4 regions of the Pseudovibrio sp. FO-BEG1 genome follow, and region 2 is predicted to be linked to each of the others. Evidence: predicted binding sites of a transcription regulator. Region 2 holds the regulator's gene; each other region holds the start of a gene.

Region 1 (3,118 bases), 1.4 Mb from region 2:
TTGCGGAAACTACGGCCTTTTGCCAAGTTTCGCAAGCTGTGCTGTTTGTTTGACGCTTCTTGCGGCTCTTTTTCAGTGCATGTGAACTAGTGGGTCATCTGAGAATTCCATCCAAAATAGGCATGCTTGTGATGGCAGCGCCTAAGATGAGTGTGTAAGCGAGCAGGCGATAAGACTTGCCGCTGGATTTGGAGAAACCTTTGGCTCCCAGATAGATGCTCAGGCCATAGGCCGGGCAGATCAGCAATGAGAGAAGCAGAAGCTCCTGTGTGATCAGGCCGTTCCACCAGAAGGCTGCGAAGGAACCGAAGCTGGTGAAAAAGAAATAGGTGATCAGATTGGCGCGTATAACGCTGACGGGCAGGGGACCTGACATCCAGTAGGTGATGACCGGAGGGCCAGCCAGCTGTGTCATGCCGCCAAGAAGGCCGGAGACAGCGCCAACGCCGAAGGAAGTGCGTTTGTTTGGCGCTTTGGTGTAGCGCCAGCCAGATACCAGAACGGCCAGCAGAACAAGGACAACGCAGGACAGCACCCAGCGCAGAACGTAAGGGTCTGCATTGGTGAGCACCCAGGCGCCGATGGAAACAGTGACGACGGCTCCGCCTGCTGCAGGCAGAACGGTTCTCCAATCGCAGATTTTGGTGGCGGAGACGACCATGGGCAGAGAGATGGTAGCATCGACCAGAAGGAGTGAAGCTGCGGCCAGTTTCGGGTCCATAATGGCGGAGGCAATGGGCATGTAGATCATCGCTGCGCCGAAGCCTGCAAAGCCACGTGTCAACCCGGCGAGCGCTATGGTTGCGCACACCATCAAGAAGGCCGGGGATTCGAGTCCTGCGACGTCTGGGAGCATCTATGCCTCTGCTGAGAAGGTCGGTTTAAGGCTTCCTAGTTGTGCGGACTATAAATTACGAACGCACCTTCCTCCAATCAGGACGAATGGCCGAATTGTCGAGAATTTCTCAATTACCTTTGTCTGGAGCCTCTTATTCTCGCTTAAGCCTTGGGAAACTGCGGAAAAATAGTTGAGGCGGTTACAGCTACAGATCGTGGAAGAATGGCAGTGAAACGACTGCTGCGAGGAAGATGATGCCCTTGGCTGCCCATTTGAAATAGGTTGGCGGTGCTTTGTTGAAGGCTTTCGCACCAAACATCAAGCAGCCTAGGTAGATGGGGCCAGTGATGAGCAGGACGGGAATGAGCTCTTTCGTAAACAGGCCGTTGTACGCATAGGAGGCATAGGCAGAGGCATCGGCAATCGCGATAAACACGATCATGTTGGCGCGGATGATGTTCTGCGGATGGGGGCCGGTTGCCCAAAGTGTGTAGATGGGAATGGAGGGCATCTGGCTGAAGCCGCCAAGCAGGCCTGATAGCGCCCCAACGCCGAGGTTTTGATTGCGTGTGGGTTCTTCTGAGTAGGTCCAGTTGGACATGAGCACTGCCAGAAGTGCGAAGACAACAATAGAGATGCCCCAATGCAAGACGATGGGCGGTGCGTTGGCGAGGATCCATGCACCGACGGAGACGGCGAGGATTGCACCGATTGCAGCAGGCAGGACGCTTTTCCATCGGCACAGCTTGGTTGCCGGGAAGATAAGAGGCAGGGCAATGAGGGTATCGAGAATGAGAAGTGTGGCTGCGGCGAGCTTTGGCCCGATGACCAGAGCGGCCAGAGGTATCCAGACCATGCCTGACCCAAAGCCTGCGAACCCGCGCATCAAACCTGCCAAAAGGATGGCCCCTGCGACCAGAGACAACTGTAAGGCTGAGTGTGCGTAGAGGGCTTCAATCATTGCGGGTCCTAAATAAGAACTCACGCAGGAACGCGTGGATTACTCCTGAAATTTTGCGGATTAAGCCTCTGGTTTTCGTTAGCGGCTAGCGTCTTCGGAGATTTTTCGTTACCGGTTTGTTCTATGGATCATTCAATTCGAATCATGGGTGTTGACCCTGGTCTCAGGAACACCGGTTGGGGCATTATTGATGCCAAAGGTAATCGCGTCAGCTTTATTGCCAGCGGCACGATACAATCCAACAACAAGTACTCTCTCGCAGAACGACTCAAGCAGTTGTACACCGGCTTGCAGGAGGTGATTGAACGTTATGATCCGGCAGAAGCTGCTGTTGAGAATACGTTCGTGAACAAGGATGCAGGGGCGACCCTAAAACTGGGACAGGCGAGGGGCATCGCTCTGCTCGTGCCATCTCTGCACAATCTCGTGGTTTCAGAATATGCTCCCAACCTGGTGAAAAAGACCGTGGTTGGAACAGGGCATGCAGAAAAAGAACAAATCCGTATGATGGTGAAGGTGTTGATGCCGAAGGCGACGTTTAATTCGGACGACGCGGCAGATGCACTGGCGATTGCAATCTGCCATAGTCATCACAGGGGTAGTGTAACGGGCCGTCTGGCCGCAGCGGAGGCGCTTTTGAAATGATCGGGAAACTCAAGGGTGTCGTCGATAGTTACGGCGATGATTTCGTGCTGCTGGATGTGCAGGGCGTTTGCTATCAGGTGCATTGCCCTTCTCGCGTGTTGCAGCAGTTGCCGCGTGTGGGCGAAGCTGCTGTGCTGGCCATTGAGACCATGGTGCGTGAAGACATGATCAAGCTGTTTGGCTTTGCCGAGGACAGCGAGCGTGAATGGTTCCGTATTCTCATGACCGTTCAGGGTGTTGGTGCCAAGGTTGCGCTGGGCATTCTGGGCATCATGAAAGCCTCTGAAGTGGCGAACGCGATTGCGCTGGGCGATAAGACTGCGATTACGCGCGCACCGGGTGTTGGCAAGCGTGTGGCTGAGCGTATTGTGACCGAACTGAAAGACAAGGCACCGGCCTTTGCTTCTGTTGAGGATGACACGATCGCGGTTTCCCAGAGTGTTGCAGAGAATGTGGCCTCTCGTCCGGTGGCGGATGCGGTGTCTGCACTCTCCAACCTCGGTTACCAGCCAGCTCAGGCCTCTGCTGCTGTGGCAGCTGCTGTGAAAACTGCGGGTGAGGATGCGAGTGCTGAAAAACTTATTCGCCTTGGCCTTAAGGAACTTGCGTAATGATTGAGGGTGAGGATCGCCTTGTTACTCCGGAAATCCGGGGCGATGAAATTGATAGCGGAA
Region 2 (3,118 bases):
GACTGGACTTCCAAGAAGGCCAGATCCTCCTCAAAGCAGGCGCCCCACTCGGCTTCCGCGAGCTTTCCCTTGCAGGCGCGATGAACCACGCGAGCTTGCCAGTGCGCAAGAAGCCGGTTGTCGCAATCCTCGCAAACGGAGACGAGCTTGTTGAGCCAGGCCAGACACCGGGCCCGAATCAAATCATCGCTTCCAATCAGGTCGGCATCGCAGAGTTTGTGAAAAACTGCGGCGGTATCCCAATGATGCTGGGCATTGCCCCGGACCAGCCTGAAGAAATCACAGCTCGCGTCAAGCAGGCAATTGAGGCCAAAGCCGATGTTCTAGTCACGCTCGGCGGCGCATCTGTTGGCGACCACGACCTCATTCAGGACGTGCTCGGAGCAGAAGGCATGGAGCTTGGTTTCTGGCGCATCGCCATGCGTCCGGGCAAACCACTCATGGCAGGCGCTCTTGGACCAATGAAAGTCCTCGGCCTGCCGGGCAATCCGGTTTCAAGTCTTGTCTGCGCCCTCCTCTTCCTTGGGCCTCTCCTCGACAAAATGCTGGGGCGCTCAGTACCTTTGGCAAATCAAGGCGTTACCAAAGCCACGCTGACCGCTGACCTGCCTGCAAACGACCTGCGTCAGGACTACCTGCGCGCCAGCCTGAGCACCGACGCGCAAGGCAACCTGACAACCGAGCCGTTTGGTAAGCAGGATTCCTCAATGCTTGCGCTTCTCACCAAAGCAGACGCTCTGATTGTTCGCCCGCCACACGCACCGGCTGCATCAGCAGGCGAAAAAGTTGAACTTCTCAAGCTACGCTAAATCCGCAAGACGAGAGTGGACAACCCCTGTCCACTCACCCATCAAAATCCAATTCCCCCAGTTCTAGCAGGGCTTAAACGCAACAAACCCATTGCAGAACACAATGAGAACAGGTAGAGTACGTTCGTGTTTTGTCCTCCCAATCGCAGAAGTTGAAGTCTTTCAGCTTGTTGGGAATGCAAATCAACGAATGGTCATCTTCGGAACCGGAGAGTATGGCTGCTCACTTTCAATCTGCGCTTAGGAGCGAACGGGGATAAAAGATGCTTACACAGAAGCAACACGAGCTTTTGATGTTCATCCATCAACGCTTGAAGGAAGCAGGTGTTCCACCCTCCTTCGATGAGATGAAGGACGCGCTGGACCTCCGTTCCAAATCCGGCATTCACCGGCTGATCACAGCTCTGGAAGAGCGCGGCTTCATTCGCCGCCTGCCAAATAGAGCCCGTGCGCTGGAAATCCTCAAGCTGCCAGAATCCATCGCGCCAGGCCTGAAGCCTGCGGCCAAGGAAAAGGGCTTTGCTCCAGAGGTTATCGAAGGCTCGCTGAGCAAGAAGGTCGCCACACCACCTCCACCGCGGACGCCTTCCCCTGACGAAGTGCCGACGCTGGAAATTCCGGTGATGGGCCGCATTGCAGCGGGTGTACCGATCGAAGCAATCCAGCACCAGAGCCATTCCATTGCAATGCCTGCAGATCTGATGGGCCGCGGCGAACACTATGCGCTGGAAGTCAAAGGCGACTCCATGATCGACGCTGGCATCTTTGACGGGGATACAGTGCTGATTAAACGCGGCGACACCGCGGATAACGGCGAAATCGTTGTGGCGCTGATCGATGATGAGGAAGCAACTCTGAAGCGCCTGCGCAAAAAAGGTGCTTCAGTCGCGCTTGAAGCGGCCAACCCCGCCTACGAAACTCGCATCTTCGGCCCGGGGCGCGTCCGCATTCAGGGCAAGATGATTGCGCTCTTCCGCCGCTATTAACGCACTGGTTGTTATAGGCAATTTAGGATTCCAAGGTCTGCGCTGAGCATCATATGCCCAGCGCACTTTTTTTATTTTATGCCCGTTTCCCGCTTGAACTGACAACCAGATGTAAACCGAGCCTCGTTCTCCAAAAACCTTTTGATCCAAAACCAGCTCAGCATTGCAGCTGGAAGGGGCCTGAGCTTGGGTGACGATGATGGATGCCAGCTGACAATCAGCCTCCAGAGCGCCCTCCACCTTCGACTGCGCCAGAAGGACTGACGGCTTTTGCTCCCTTCCTCCGCCCATCGCTCCGTGCGGGTATAACGCCAACACACAGCCCTCCTCATCACAGGAACGATCTGTTGCCCGCGTTTTATGCTCCTTAAAGGAGTTCGCAGAGTATCCCCCTGCCCGCAGTAGGCTGTCAGCAGCAAATGACATACGCGAGGATGTCAGGCGGAAGGACCCGCCCTCGCCATAAAACCCGATATGCTTACCTGCATCGGCAATCATCACATCAGGTGGCCGTTCCACCACAAAGCCCATAAGGCCTGCTGCAAACGCTGGCACAGAAAGCCATTTCAGGCGTAAGGGCATGATGCAGAGTGTGATACTCGCAAGGATCACCAGCAGATAACCTGAGACACTGGCAACTCCCAGATTGGTGAGCCCGTCGCTCAATGCGCTCACCCAGTAGGCGGCCTTCAGCACCAGAGATAATCCCACCTCCATACCCTGCAGAAAGAACGTATCAGCGCCAAGTGGGATCGTGAGCAGGGCAAGCAGACCAAGGGGCATAACCACAAAGGTCACCAGCGGCATGGCCAGCACATTACCAACCACCCCATAGGGTGCGATCTGCTCAAAGTGCAATGCAGCAATTGGAGCGGTGGCAGCGCCTGCGATCAGGGAGGTCATTGCGCAGGCAAAAAGCCACTTTGCGGGTTTTCTGAGAGTGCGCAAAACGCCTGTTTTCCCTTTTAAAACATAAGCTTCACGGTCATCCCGAAGCCAGTCCTTGCCAAAGGAGTAAGCTGACAGCAAAGCAAGGACGGCGATGAAGGACATCTGAAAGCCCGGGGATAAGACCTCCTCCGGGCGCAGGCTTAAAAGGAGGAGACAGGCGAGAGCAAGTCCGCGCAGGCTGAACGCGCGGCGACCAAGCAACCCGGCGCATAAGATCAGCACAGCCATCAGATAGGCCCGCTGCGTGGCGACAGAAGCCCCTGACAAACCAAGATAAACCGTTGCCGCAATCAACGCGGCAATGCTGGCGTAAACGTGGATATGTCCCTTCAAGGCAAGGCTTTGGCTAAGAGACAGAACCAACCGTGCGGC
Region 3 (3,118 bases), 440 kb from region 2:
AGCGGATTTGCGGCGCTCTTTTTCAGAGGCCAGAGAGAAGGCTTTCTCATGCAGCGTAACGATCCAGGTGTCATTCGCACCGCCGACAATCTGCCTGCGCGCCAAAGTCATCCACTTCAGACCGGTTATGCGTGCTGTGGTGAGTTCTTCTGTAAAATAAAGAAGTTCGCCGAATTTAGCCTGTGCGCCCACATGTCCTTTTACCGCAGCCAGTTTGAGCCAACGCGCCGCGAGACGGCGGTCATGATCGGGAAGTTTGTCATCCAGATACATAAGGCCGAGATTGTACTGTGCGTCTGCATCACCGAAGTAAGACGCGGCGTAGGTGAAGACCTCACGTGCCTTATAGGTGTTCTGCTTGACTGGGGTATCGCCAATGCCTGTCAGGAAGTAGCGGCCCAGTTCAACGAGTGCGCTTGCCACGAAAGGAGCGGAGCGCGCGTTTGGACCATCAGAAGAGTATTCGCGTACGACCTGAGAAAAGTACTGGAATGCCTGAAGATCATCTTCTGGCACACCATCTCCCTGCGCGTACATTCTGCCGAGCTTCCAGGCGGCCATGGCCTGCCCGTTTTCAGCTGCGTAGCGGAGCGGAGAAAGTGCCTTGTCTTTTTCACCGGAGTAATAAGCGCGGGCCCCTTCCTTCAGAGCCTGCTGAGGTGTGACGTTTGCCATCTGGTTGACGGCGGCCATAGCGTCGGCACTCTTATTTGAATCGAGCGCGTAAACATTTCCAATTGCAGCGAACGTGAGAACCGAGACACAGCTCAAGCTTGTTATAAGACGCGTAAACGCAGCGCGGTGCGTCACCATTCCATCTTTAAACAATGCTTTTTTCAAAGTGCCTCACTTGACCGCTATCGAATGATCAACGGTTCTGACTTCTCATGTTTTCATGCCGTCGTTGTAGGTTCAGGCTATGAAAGGAAAAAATGTCAATTTTGTTTCCAAAGGCGACATATCTTCAAATTGTCACAAATGATCTTACAAATGCCTAGCTTTCAATCTGATTGACAAAAAACCTACACAGTTCGACCACCTCTCAAACATGGACAAGGCAAACTATCCAATTTGCCTTTAGCGAACCAGTGTCAGTTTCGACCATTCCGGTCAGCGTAATTTCATGTTGCAAGCTCGCAACAATCTACAGCACATGACGCTACTGTATTGTGTATGCGCGGTGTAAAGTTTTGACCACAGGCCATAGGGTAATCAGAAATGCCATTTGTATTTTCGCCGCGAATGGCGCATATGGCTGTCAGATGCCCGCTAAAGGTGGGGCTCGGCACAATCAGGTAAGCGAAAAAGCGTATATCTGGCGCTTACCCACAAGGAACAAGAGTAGAACTCCGGCAGATCTTTGCCCTTTTCTCTCAGTCCTGCAAAACTGCCGTTTGATTCGAGACTACTGAGCGCAAGACCAAAGAGGTACGATGAGCACGCCTGATGATCTGTTTGCAGATGTTACCAAAAGCATGGATGAGCTGACATCCTCTTCTGGCAGCACTGAGAAGAAACAAACACCAGCAGCAAGCGCACCGTCCTCCCCTGCCAAATCATCCAGCGCAGGCCGGACTCCTCCCCCTGCTGCAGGTGATGCGGAATATACTGCTGCCGACATTGAGGTGCTTGAAGGACTGGAACCAGTCCGTCGCCGTCCGGGCATGTATATTGGCGGTACGGATGAAAAAGCGCTGCACCATCTGTTTGCTGAAGTGATTGACAACTCCATGGATGAGGCCGTTGCAGGCCACGCCAGCTGGATTGATGTCTCCTTAAGTGAAGATGGCTATCTGACCATTACAGATAACGGTCGCGGTATCCCGATTGATCCGCACCCTAAATATAAAGACAAGTCTGCACTGGAAGTCATTATGACGACCCTGCACGCTGGTGGTAAGTTTGACAGTAAAGTCTACGAGACCTCCGGTGGTTTGCACGGCGTGGGTATTTCCGTTGTGAACGCGCTCTCTGAAGAGCTGGTGGTTGAGGTTGCCCGTAACCGGAAACTTTATCGCCAGACGTTCCGCCGTGGCCTTGCTGATGGCGGCCTTGAGCTGGTTGGCGATGTTCATAATCGCCGCGGCACCATGGTGCGCTTCAAGCCGGATGCAGAGATCTTTGGCAAAGCACTGAAGTTCAAGCCTGCCCGCCTGATGAAGATGGCGCGTTCCAAGGCCTATCTGTTTGGCGGTGTTGAGATTCGCTGGCGCTGTGCCAAGTCTCTAGCTGATGAAGCCAATGGTGTCCCTGAGAGTGCAACCTTCCACTTCCCGGGCGGCCTGAAGGATTATCTGGAAGAAGCGTTGGGCAAAGAGCGTCGCGTGACGGATGAGGTCTTTGCTGGCCGCACACAGGCAACTGGTAAACATGGCGCTGTTGAGTGGGCTGTTGCGTGGTTTGCAGGCGATGGGTTCGTCAATTCATACTGTAACACCGTTCCAACTCCGGAAGGTGGCACACACGAAACCGGTCTTCGTTATGCCCTGCTCCGCGGCCTGAAAGCTTATGGTGAGCTGATCGGTAACAAGAAAGCCTCCATTATTACCGGTGATGACGTTCTGACGTCCGCTGCTGGTATGCTTTCTGTGTTTGTGCGTGAGCCTGAGTTTGTTGGTCAGACAAAAGACAAGCTGGCAACCAACGAAGCGACCCGTATTGCTGAAAACGCTGTTCGTGATGCCTTTGATCACTGGCTGACGGCTTCCCCGAACCAGGCCAACAAACTGCTGGAATGGGTGATTGATCGTGCGGAAGAGCGTCTGAAGCGTCGTCAGGAAAAAGACGTTGCCCGTAAGACTGCTGTTCGCCGTCTGCGTTTGCCGGGTAAACTGGCGGATTGTTCCACCAGCAAGTCTGATGGCACAGAACTGTTCATCGTGGAGGGTGACTCAGCGGGTGGCTCAGCAAAGCAGGCTCGTAACCGTTCAACGCAGGCTGTTCTGCCACTGCGTGGTAAGATCCTGAACGTTGCCAACGCTGGTCGTGACAAGCTCGTGGCCAACCAGTTGCTTTCTGATCTTATTCAGGCGCTGGGGTGTGGCACGCGTTCCAACTACGACGACAAAGATCTGCGTTATGAGCGCATCGTGATCATGACCGATGCGGACGTGGATGG
Region 4 (3,118 bases), 2.2 Mb from region 2:
TTGATAAGAGACACGCGAGCCTGAGTAACAACGTGGGTGCTCTCCTCGGTTTTTAGTCTCCGCTTCAACACTGCTTTTGCTCCAGCCGAATTATTTCGGAAAATCAGTAAAATTCAATTGGTAGGATATAACAGATTATGCTGCCGCCAAATAGGCCGAAGAGCGCTTGAAACTCAGCGCTTCAGCTAGGTGAATCCTTTGCACCTTATCCGAGCCATCCATATCTGCGATTGTGCGAGAGAGTTTTAAAACGCGATGATAGCCTCTCGCAGACAGTCCAAACTGAATGGAAGCCTGCTCAATCAACTCCTTACTGCCATTATCAAGTGCAACAATCTGTTCGATGATCCGTGCACTTGCATGAGCGTTTACCGTTATGTCCAGTCCCAGCGATGCATAACGTGCCTGCTGAATTGCTCGCGCTCTTGCCACGCGCTGGCCCACAGTCTCGGAGCTTTCCGAAGTTGTTGGACTGATCAGGTCCTTTGCTGAAACTGCTGGCACGTGCAGCTGCAAATCCATGCGGTCAAGGAAAGGTCCAGATACGCGTGACTGATAGGAACTGGCGCATTTATCTCCTCGTCGGCAGGTATGCCCGGGCTCGCCAGCATAACCGCAACGACATGGATTCATTGCTGCAACCACCTGAACTTTAGATGGGTAGCTGACGCGGTAGTTAGCGCGCACTATCGTTGCCACTCCGTTCTCGATTGGTTGCCGAAGGCTATCCAGAACGGAGCTGTCAAACTCCGGCAGCTCATCCAAAAACAGAACGCCGTTGTGAGCCAACGAGACTTCACCGGGCTTGGCTTTTATCCCTCCACCCACCAGAGAAGCCATGGAAGCTGAATGATGTGGGGCTCTGAAAGGGCGTTGATTGCTTAAAGCGCCATCTTCCAGCTCTCCTGAAATCGAAGCGATCATAGAAACTTCCAGCAGCTCACGAGCAGAAAGCGGTGGGAGCAACGAAGGCAATCTACTGGCCAATAAGGTTTTCCCGGAACCTGGGGGCCCAACCATCAGCAAGTTATGAGAGCCTGCGGCAGCAATCTCCAAAGCACGTTTTGCAGTCTCTTGCCCACGAATATCTGCAAGGTCCAAAGAACCAGCGGCAAGTGGTGAACTGCGCGGTTTCGGATCGGATAGTGTAATCTCCCCTTTGAGAGCACGATAAAGCTGAACCAGTGAGTTTGCTGCGATGATCTTCAGGTTTTCATCGGCCCATGCAGCCTCTGATCCGCAACTTGCCGGACAAATCAATCCCTTCTCATTGGCAACAGCTGCGATTGCGGCTGGCAGAGCCCCGTTGACGTGGGAGATACTGCCATCCAGCGCAAGTTCGCCAATAACAACAAAGCCTTCTACCGCCTCAGCAGGCAGAGCTCCCATGGCCACCAGAAGTCCCAGAGCAATCGGCAGGTCGTAGTGGGAGCCTTCCTTGGGAAGGTCTGCCGGCGCAAGGTTCACCGTCACGCGCTTGGCTGGTAGCGCCAATCCCGAGGCAATGAGTGCGGAGCGTACCCGTTCCTTGCTTTCTGCAATTGCTTTATCTGGCAGTCCAACGAGAGTGAAGTAGACAGAGCCGGGGCTGATCTGCACCTGCACATCAACATTGGCAGCATCGACGCCCTGAAAGGAAACGGTAGAGATGCGAGAAAACACCAGACACTCCTGCAGCCACAATTTATCAGAATTGCAGTAATTAAGCAGGAACGAAGGGGAAACACACAAGCCTTGAATACTCAGAAATACGAAAGCTTCCTTTAAAAGCTTCAGGTAATTTCTTGAGTTAAAGAAACGGCTGATCCAATAAAAATGAAAAGGCCCTGTCGTGAAACAGAGCCTTGATCTTGTTTAGCTTTCCAGCTTTCTTTCCAGCACATCCCAAACCCGGGCCGCTACATCAGGGCCGCCAAGTTTCTGAATGGCGCGAATACCCGTCGGTGCTGTCACGTTGATCTCGGTGAGGTTTCCGTCAATCACGTCGATACCAACGAGGATGAGGCCCTGCTCCTTCAGCGTTGGCCCAAGGCGAGCACAGATTTCTCTTTCTCGCTCTGTCAGATCGCTGTCCTTCGGAGAGCCACCACGAACCATATTGGAGCGCAGATCGCCTTCAGCAGGCACACGGTTCACTGCACCTGCAAACTCACCATCCACCAGCAGAATGCGCTTATCACCGTGCTTTACATTTGGCAGGAATTTCTGAATGACCCATGGCTCGCGGAAAGTCACGGAGAAGAAATCGTAGAGGGACCCATAGTTCAGATCGTCTTGTGTCACGCGGAACACCGCAGCACCGCCATGGCCAAACAGCGGTTTCATGACGATATCGCCATGTTCTTCGCGGAATGCATCGATTTCTTCGCGATCATGGGTGATCAGTGTTGGCGGCATCAGATCAGCGAACTGGGTCACAAACAGCTTTTCAGGCGCATTGCGCACGGAAATCGGATCGTTCACCACAAGCGTTGTCTTCGAGAGCTTCTCGAGAATGTGGGTTGCTGCAATGTAAGCCAGATCGAACGGAGGATCCTGACGCATCAGCACCACGTCCATTTCGGACATATCAACGCGCTGTGGTTCACCAAAGCTGAAGTGGTTGCCAGCTTCATCGCGCACCGTCACTGGTTCAACGCGGCACATCACCTTTTCACCCCAAAGCGCCAGCCGCTCCGGAGTGTAATGATACAGTTCGTAACCACGATCCTGCGCTTCCAGCATCAGGGCAAAAGCACTGTCGCCTGCAATGTTGATGGTGGAGATGTGGTCCATCTGAACCGCGACTTTAAGCGGCCGCTTGGCACCAGAAGTAGCTGCTTGGGGCATAGGCACTCCTAAAATAACGCAGGGGTAGAAATCCACGTAAATAATAATGGATGTTAGCCGCAGATATGTGGGTCAGAAAGCAATTTGTCTACATTTTTGCGATAAAATATTTGTTTCCTAAAAAATTTCAGCTTCGAAAAGATTAGGAAAATGCTGGGCTTCCCCGTGCTTTGGCAGAATAACCGCATCAAATCTCAAGGTTTTTCCCACCACTTCATGGTGGTGAGAAACCCATTCCCGCGCGGCATTGGCGATCCGTCGTTGAGAGCGTTGCGTGATTGCATATAAG

Evidence for each region. Region 2 encodes LexA, which represses DNA repair genes until DNA is damaged. Its sites were predicted from a motif close to TGTTCNNNNTGTGTTCNG; they were not measured.
Region 1: ruvC (crossover junction endodeoxyribonuclease RuvC) is a predicted target of LexA. The motif match lies at 1,906-1,923, and genes of this name have one in related genera.
Region 3: parE (DNA topoisomerase IV subunit B) is a predicted target of LexA. The motif match lies at 1,332-1,349, and genes of this name have one in related genera.
Region 4: PSE_RS01840 (YifB family Mg chelatase-like AAA ATPase) is a predicted target of LexA. The motif match lies at 1,709-1,726, and genes of this name have one in related genera.

Annotation. Positions count from the first base shown of each region.
Region 1 covers NC_016642.1:5,065,489-5,068,606, reverse strand. Annotated here, with positions in the region: gene PSE_RS22770 (sulfite exporter TauE/SafE family protein) at 95-856, opposite strand; gene PSE_RS22765 (sulfite exporter TauE/SafE family protein) at 1,044-1,799, opposite strand; gene ruvC (crossover junction endodeoxyribonuclease RuvC) at 1,944-2,444, shown strand; gene ruvA (Holliday junction branch migration protein RuvA) at 2,441-3,055, shown strand; gene ruvB (Holliday junction branch migration DNA helicase RuvB) at 3,055-3,118, shown strand, end outside.
Region 2 covers NC_016642.1:3,686,110-3,689,227, forward strand. Annotated here, with positions in the region: gene glp (gephyrin-like molybdotransferase Glp) at 1-809, shown strand, start outside; gene lexA (transcriptional repressor LexA) at 1,073-1,795, shown strand; gene PSE_RS16510 (ComEC/Rec2 family competence protein) at 1,691-3,118, opposite strand, start outside.
Region 3 covers NC_016642.1:3,243,496-3,246,613, reverse strand. Annotated here, with positions in the region: gene PSE_RS14670 (tetratricopeptide repeat protein) at 1-693, opposite strand, end outside; gene parE (DNA topoisomerase IV subunit B) at 1,434-3,118, shown strand, end outside.
Region 4 covers NC_016642.1:381,744-384,861, forward strand. Annotated here, with positions in the region: gene PSE_RS01835 (PAS domain-containing hybrid sensor histidine kinase/response regulator) at 1-71, opposite strand, end outside; gene PSE_RS01840 (YifB family Mg chelatase-like AAA ATPase) at 136-1,662, opposite strand; gene gshB (glutathione synthase) at 1,855-2,829, opposite strand; gene PSE_RS01850 (YraN family protein) at 2,947-3,118, opposite strand, start outside.